2 linked regions of the Sagittula stellata E-37 genome follow. The protein of the gene in region 1 binds, or shares a complex with, the protein of each later gene. Links are inferred from orthologs where the notes say so. Each region holds a gene or a part of one and is shown on either strand. Other genes may lie near its edges.

Region 1 (4,036 bases):
GTCTGGTGCGCGGCGCGGGCTGCGGCTAGGACACGGACATGACCCAGACCGCCAACATCATGTGCATCAAGTGGGGCACGCTTTTCGGCCCCGAATACGTCAATCGTCTGTATTCCGGCGTCCGCCGGAACATGACGCGCCCTGTGCGCTTCTTCTGCATGACGGAGCACGCCGAGGGGCTGCATCCCGACATCGAGGTTCTGCCGCTGCCGGTGGAGCCTTTCGCGGAACCGATGGCGGAAGCGCTGAAGGTGGCGAACCGGCAGGGCGCGATGCGCAAGGTTTCGCTGTTTCGCCCGGGGTTAGTGCCCGACCTCGACGGTCCGGTGCTGGGGTTCGACCTGGACGTGGTGATCACCGGCGGGCTGGACGAAATTTACGAACTCGCCCCGGAGACGGTGGCCATGCGGATCGACTGGATCGAGAAGCGCAAGGGGCGTGTGACGGGGCATGGCTCGGTTTTCCGCTTCGATCCGGCGGTGCACGGGTTCCTCTACGACGACATCGCGGCGAACCCTTATGCGGAAGTCGAAAAGGCACGCGGATCCGAGCAGCGCTATACCTCCACCAAAGCCCTGGATCGCGGCGTTTTCACATATATTCCGGACCCTTGGGTGGCGTCCTTCAAGTATGACTGCAACCCGTTTCCGGTGAATTATCTGCGCCCGCCGACGCTGCCGGACGACGCGCGGGTGGTCTGCTTTCACGGCCGGCCGAAGATGACGGACGCGCTGACCGGGTGGTCGGGGTCGTTCATCCGCTACTCCAAACCCTGTGCCTGGCTGCGGGATCACTGGATCGACCGGGCACGAGAAGATCTTGGTGGCAACTGGGCGTGAGCCTGCCCAATGTTCGCGCCGGTTGAGGTGACGGGTGCGAGGGGCCGGCCCCTCGCGCTCCCCGAGGTATTTTGGCCAAGATGAAGGGGCGGTCCGCCGAGGGGCCGAATAGCCGTCGGGACGGGTTGTCTTGGACGGTTTGTTGGCCTTGATCGCGCGGGCGGTGCCGGGGCGCGGTTCGCGGGCACGTGGCCCGTCGGGTTGGCCGGGTGCCCGGGCAATGGCGTGGCGATCGTCACAGCGGTATGACGCGCGGACGATCCGGGCTGTCGATGGCGGTGTGTCCGGTTACCCCATGAGTGGCGCATGGCGGCGGGCAGGCGGGCCCTGCGCCGGGAGCCCTCGGGTGGTGGTCGCGGCGGTCTCGTCGGCGGGAAGATGCCGGTGCGGGCGGCCTTCCTGCCGCGCGGGTCCTGCGCCGCGGCGTCGCGGGAGCGTCATGGCGGTCTGAGCGCGCGGCCTTGCCGATGGGGGCCAAGGCGCGCTAAGAGCGGGTCGGAGAATGAGAATGGAGAGAGCCGCAATGGCACGTCGTGTCGTCGTTACCGGGCTGGGGTTGGTCACGCCGCTGGCCGATGGGGTGGAAGCCAGCTGGAGCCGCCTGCTCGAAGGACAGTCGGGCGCCGGTCCGATCACGCGTTTCGACGCGAGCCACCTTGGCACCACTTATGCGTGTGAGGTTCCGCTGGGGGACGGGTCCGACGGGACGTTCAACTGCGACGCCTACATGGACAAGAAGGAACAGCGCAAAGTCGACGAGTTCATCAAGTTTGGCATCGCCGCCGCCGATCAGGCCGTCCGTGACTCGGGCTGGATGCCCGAGGACGAGGACAGCCGCGAGCGGACCGGCGTGATGATTGGGTCGGGCATCGGCGGGTTGTCGTCCATCGCCGACACCGCGCTGCTGATCCGGGACAAGGGACCGCGCCGCGTGTCGCCGTTCTTCATCCCCGGCGCGCTGATCAACCTGATTTCCGGCAACGTGTCGATCCGCTATGGTTTCAAGGGGCCGAACCACGCGGTGGTGACGGCCTGTTCCACCGGTGCCCATGCCATCGGCGACGCGGCCCGGCTGATCAAGTACGGCGATGCGGACGTGATGCTGGCGGGGGGCGCCGAGGGGGCGATCTGCGAGATCGGCATCGCGGGGTTCAACGCCTGCAAGGCGCTGTCGACCAAACGCGCCGACGATCCGAAGGCCGCGAGCCGCCCCTATGACGCCGACCGCGACGGGTTCGTCATGGGCGAGGGCGCGGGCGTCGTGGTGCTGGAGGAATACGAGCATGCCAAGGCGCGCGGTGCGAAGATCTACGCCGAGGTCCGCGGCTACGGGCTGACCGGCGACGCCTACCACATCACCGCGCCGTCGGAGACGGGTGAGGGCGGCGAGCGGTCGATGCGCGCGGCGCTGAAGGACGCGGGGCTGACGCCGGCGGACATCGACTATATCAACGCGCACGGCACGTCGACCATGGCGGACACCATCGAGCTTGGCGCGGTGGAGCGGCTTCTTGGCGAGCATGCCTCGAAGGTGACCATGTCCTCGACCAAGTCGATGACCGGCCACCTGCTGGGGGCGGCGGGCGCGATCGAGGCGATCTTTTCGATCCTCGCGATCCGCGACCAGGTGGCGCCGCCGACGATCAACCTCGACAATCCGGCGGTCGAGACACCCGTGGACCTGGCGCCCAACGCCAAGCGCGAGCGGCGGATCGCCTATGCGTTGTCGAACAGCTTTGGTTTCGGCGGCACCAATGCCAGTGTGATCTTCGGCAAGGTCGACTGAGGATCCGGGCGCGCGCGGTCAGCCGGGCGCGCCTGAACGAGGTGAGCACAGGCCCCCGTGCGAGGGGCGGAGCAAAGGGCAATATAGGGGCAATATCATGTGGCGCAGCATCGCCTCGAACGCGCTGACCCTTTTGGTCGTCGCGCTGTTTCTCTTTGGCGGCGTCCTTCTGTGGGCGCAGGCCGAATATTCCGCGGAGGGGCCGCTGAGCGCGCCGATCTGCGTGGAGGTGCCGCGCGGCTCCAACATGGCGCGGGTCTCGGACAACCTCGCGGAGCAGGGGGCCGTGAAAAGCGCGATGATGTTCCGCCTTGGCGCCGAATACGGCGACAAGACGCAGGAGCTGAAGGCGGGGAGCTTCCTTGTTCCCGAGCGCGCCTCCATGTCGGAGATCACGGATATCATCACCCGGGGCGGCGCGTCGACCTGCGGGACGGAAGTGGTCTATCGCATCGGCATCAACCGCGCGACGGTGCAGGTGCGGGCCATCGACCCGGCCACCGGGCGCTACGAGACACAGGCCAGCTTCGACCCGGCCGAGGACGAGGTGCCCGAGGAATACACCGAGGTGCGTCAGGCGAACGACACGCGCTATCGCGTGGCGCTGGCCGAGGGCGTGACGAGCTGGCAGGTGGTGCAGGAACTGGGCGAGATCGACGTGCTTGAGGGTGAGGTCGAGGTGCCCGAAGAGGGCAGCCTGGCCCCCGACAGCTACGAGATCGGCGTTGGCGACACCCGTGCGAGCCTCGTGGAACGGATGCGCCAGGCGCAGGAGCTGATCCTTGCGGAGGCCTGGTCGAACCGCGAGGAGGGCCTGCCGCTGGACAGCCCGGAGGAGGCGCTGATCCTTGCCTCGATCATCGAGAAGGAGACCGGGAACGCGGAGGAACGCGGCCTGGTGGCCTCGGTCTTCGTGAACCGGCTGGAGAAGGGCATCCGCCTGCAGACCGACCCGACCGTCATTTATGGCGTGACCGAGGGCAAGGGTATCCTGGGGCGCGGTCTGCGGCAGTCGGAGCTGCGTGCGAGCACGCCGTGGAACACCTACGTGATCGACGGTCTGCCGCCGACCCCAATCGCCAACCCGGGCCGGCTGTCGATCGAGGCGGCGCTGAACCCGTCGTCGACCGACTACGTCTACTTCGTGGCGAAGACGCTGGACCCGGCGGACGGCCATGTGTTTGCCGAGACGCTGGACGAGCACAACCGCAACGTGGCGGCCTATCGCGCGCTGGAGGCGCAGCGGGACAACTGAGACTGCTGGCGGGTCGGGACTGTTGCTGACGCAAAGCGCCCGCCCGCCAACCCGCCCGGCGACAGGGCCCGCTCCGCAGGCGCTCCGGTGTCAAAGGCGGATGACGTATTCCTTGGTCGTCGTCTCGACCACTTCCCATGTTCCGCGGAAGCCCGG
Region 2 (2,847 bases), 200 kb from region 1 along the record:
AGCGTGAAGGGCTGATACGCCGGGGCGTCTGGCAGGCGCGACGCCCGCCGGACGTCTGTTCAGAGCCATGCAGCCGTGCCACATGGCGCTCCGGAGACCTCGGTTCTGGATTCGTATGTGGCGAAGGTCGCCGGACTTCTGCCCGGCAGGTACAACCCATGGCAACGCGGTCCGGATGTGCCTGAATGGGCAAGGGCTGGTTTGCGGCACTGGCGAAGTGTGCGTCCGGCTGATAACCGGAGCGAAATGAAGTCCGAAGGAGACGAGGGTCATGTTCGATCTGACAGGCAAGACGGCGCTGGTGACCGGCGCATCGGGGGGCATTGGCGGCGCGGTCGCGAAGGCACTGCACGGCGCGGGGGCCACGGTGGGGCTTTCGGGCACACGTACCGAACCTCTTGAGGCGCTGGCGGCAGAACTGGGTGCGCGCGCGCATGTGCTGCCCTGCAACCTGTCTGACGCCGATGCGGTGAACGCTCTGCCCAAACAGGCGGTCGAAGCGATGGGCAGCCTCGACATCCTGGTGAACAATGCGGGGATCACCCGCGACAACCTCTTCATGCGCATGTCCGAAGAGGAATGGGCACAGGTGCTGGAAGTGAACCTCACCTCCACCTTCCGGCTGTGCAAGGGCGTGCTGCGCGGCATGATGAAGGCGCGCTGGGGCCGGATCGTGAACATCTCGTCGGTGGTGGGTGCCACGGGCAACCCGGGGCAAGGCAACTATGCTGCCGCCAAGGCGGGGCTCGTCGGCATGTCGAAATCGCTGGCCTACGAGGTCGCCAGCCGTGGGATCACGGTGAACGCGGTGGCGCCGGGCTTCATCGAGACGGCGATGACCGACAAACTGAACGAGGACCAGAAGGGCGCAATCCTCAACCAGATTCCTGCGGGTCGCATGGGCACGTCCGAGGAAGTCGCGGCGGCGGTTCTCTACCTGGCCAGCCCCGAGGCTGCCTATGTCACAGGCGCCACGCTTCACGTGAACGGCGGAATGGCGATGCTGTGATTTGCGCGGCGGCCTTCTGCGCGGCGGCACGGGAAAGCATTTGCCATCCCCGCCGCCTGTGCTATAGGCCGCACTGATTTACAGGCCGGTCCGCAGCTTTGCGCGCCGGGATCCGGGGCGACCCCGGTAGATCGAGCCGCCCGCCAAACGGGCAACGAAAGTCCGCCGCGGGGTCGGGCAAACTGGGTTTTGAGTAGCCCACAGACTTGTGAGGAAAGAACATGAGCGACATCGCAGATCGCGTGAAGAAAATTGTGGTCGAGCACCTGAGCGTTGACGAGGACAAGGTCGTCGAATCGGCGTCGTTCATCGACGACCTCGGCGCGGACAGCCTCGACACCGTTGAGCTGGTGATGGCGTTCGAAGAAGAGTTCGGCATCGAGATCCCGGACGACGCGGCCGAGACCATCCAGACCTTCGGCGACGCGGTGAAGTTCATCACCGAAGCGCAGTAAGCGCTATCTTCGGACGTGGTTTTGCGGCGCTCCCTCGGGGGCGCCGTTTTCTTTTGGGGGAAGGTTTGGGATGGGGACGGCGCTCGCCTGCGGCATCGCCCCGCCCACCATACCCGGCCGCAAGGCCATACACGGTGGTCATGTGCTTTGGTGGACACGAAAAAAGGGGCGCCGACCCGTCGGGTGGCGCCCCTTTCGTTGCTTCGGACACAGGTCTGACGATGCGTGCCCGGACCGCGTGAGGGCAGGTCCGGGCCGCGCTCATCGTGTGTCGGCGATCAGCCGTCGAAGTCGACTTCCTCGATCAGTTTGAGCGCCGCCGACCGTTCGCCCGCGATGGTCATCAGGTTGGTTTCGTCCGGGGTGAAGGTGCCCCAGCTCTCGACCAGTTCCGCCGGCTCTGCGCCGGGTGCGATCGGGTATTCGTAGTTCGCTTCTGCGTAGATCTCCTGCGCCTTCGGCGACGTCAGGAATTCCATGAGTTTCAGCGCGTTCTCCTTGTTCGGAGCGGCGGCGGTCATTGCCACGCCGGAGATGTTCACATGCGTGCCGGACTCCTCGAAGGTCGGGAACACGATGTCGACCGAATCCGCCCATTCCTTCTGTTCCGGGTCGTTCAGCATCTGGCCCATGTAGTAGGTGTTGCCGAGGCTGATGTCGCACTCGCCGGCCCAGATCGCCTTGACCTGCGCGCGGTCGTTGCCCTGCGGCTTGCGGGCGAGGTTGGCCTTCACGCCTTCGAGCCACTCTCGCGTGTACTCTTCGCCGTGGTGAACCAGCATCGCGCTGACGAGCGCCACGTTGTAGGCATGGGTGCCGGACCGGGTGCAGATGCGGCCTTTCCACTTCGGATCGGCGAGATCCTCGTAGGTGGTCACTTCGCCCTCAGCCACGCGCTCTTTCGAGGCATAGACGACGCGGGCGCGGGTGGTGAGGCCCCACCACTGCTTGTCCGGATCGTGGTAGATGGCCGGCACGTTCTTCATCAGCGTGTCGCTTTCGACAGGCTGGGTGACACCGGCCGCGACGACGGCGTTCAACCGCGAGATATCGACCGTCAGAACGACGTCTGCCGGAGAGCGCCGACCCTCGGCCTGCAGGCGTTCGACCATCCCCTGTTCGAGAAAGGCGACGTTGACCTTGATGCCGGTCTCTTCGGTGAAGGCCTCGGTCAGCGGTGCCAGAAGTTCAGGCTGGCGGTAGCTGTAGACGTTGACTTCCTGGGCCATCACGGGTGTGGCCATGGCAAGACAGGTCAGTGCGGTGGTGGCGCGAATGAACATTGCAGATCCTTTCGGAGCGTTTCCTGATGCGGGCGTTAGAACCCGACAAAAAACATCAGTCAATACCCGACGGTAACGCTCAGGCTTTTTCCTGCGCTTT

Evidence for each region. The genes of interacting proteins can lie anywhere in the genome.
Region 2: the proteins of fabF (region 1) and ABFK29_RS14310 are in contact, whole or in part, in a solved structure (PDB 6OKG), measured with the Escherichia coli proteins. The link is inferred for Sagittula stellata E-37 from one-to-one orthologs.

Annotation. Positions count from the first base shown.
Region 1 is NZ_CP155729.1:2,821,904-2,825,939, reverse strand. The notes cover bases 580-3,486. They hold fabF (beta-ketoacyl-ACP synthase II), read left to right. Parts: upstream 580-1,347; coding sequence 1,348-2,625; downstream 2,626-3,486. Other genes in these bases: mltG (endolytic transglycosylase MltG), read left to right, coding at 2,723-3,486; ABFK29_RS13400 (hypothetical protein), read left to right, coding at 580-839. Outside these bases: more of ABFK29_RS13400, read left to right, coding at 39-579; more of mltG, read left to right, coding at 3,487-3,880; ABFK29_RS13385 (cupin domain-containing protein), read right to left, coding at 3,971-4,036. UniProt on the Escherichia coli protein: Involved in the type II fatty acid elongation cycle. Catalyzes the elongation of a wide range of acyl-ACP by the addition of two carbons from malonyl-ACP to an acyl acceptor.
Region 2 is NZ_CP155729.1:3,018,739-3,021,585, reverse strand. It holds ABFK29_RS14310 (acyl carrier protein), read left to right. Parts: upstream 1-1,230; coding sequence 1,231-1,464; downstream 1,465-2,847. Other genes in the region: mazG (nucleoside triphosphate pyrophosphohydrolase), read right to left, coding at 2,827-2,847; ABFK29_RS14305 (Fe(3+) ABC transporter substrate-binding protein), read right to left, coding at 1,743-2,747; fabG (3-oxoacyl-ACP reductase FabG), read left to right, coding at 272-1,009; fabD (ACP S-malonyltransferase), read left to right, coding at 1-15. UniProt on the Escherichia coli protein: Carrier of the growing fatty acid chain in fatty acid biosynthesis.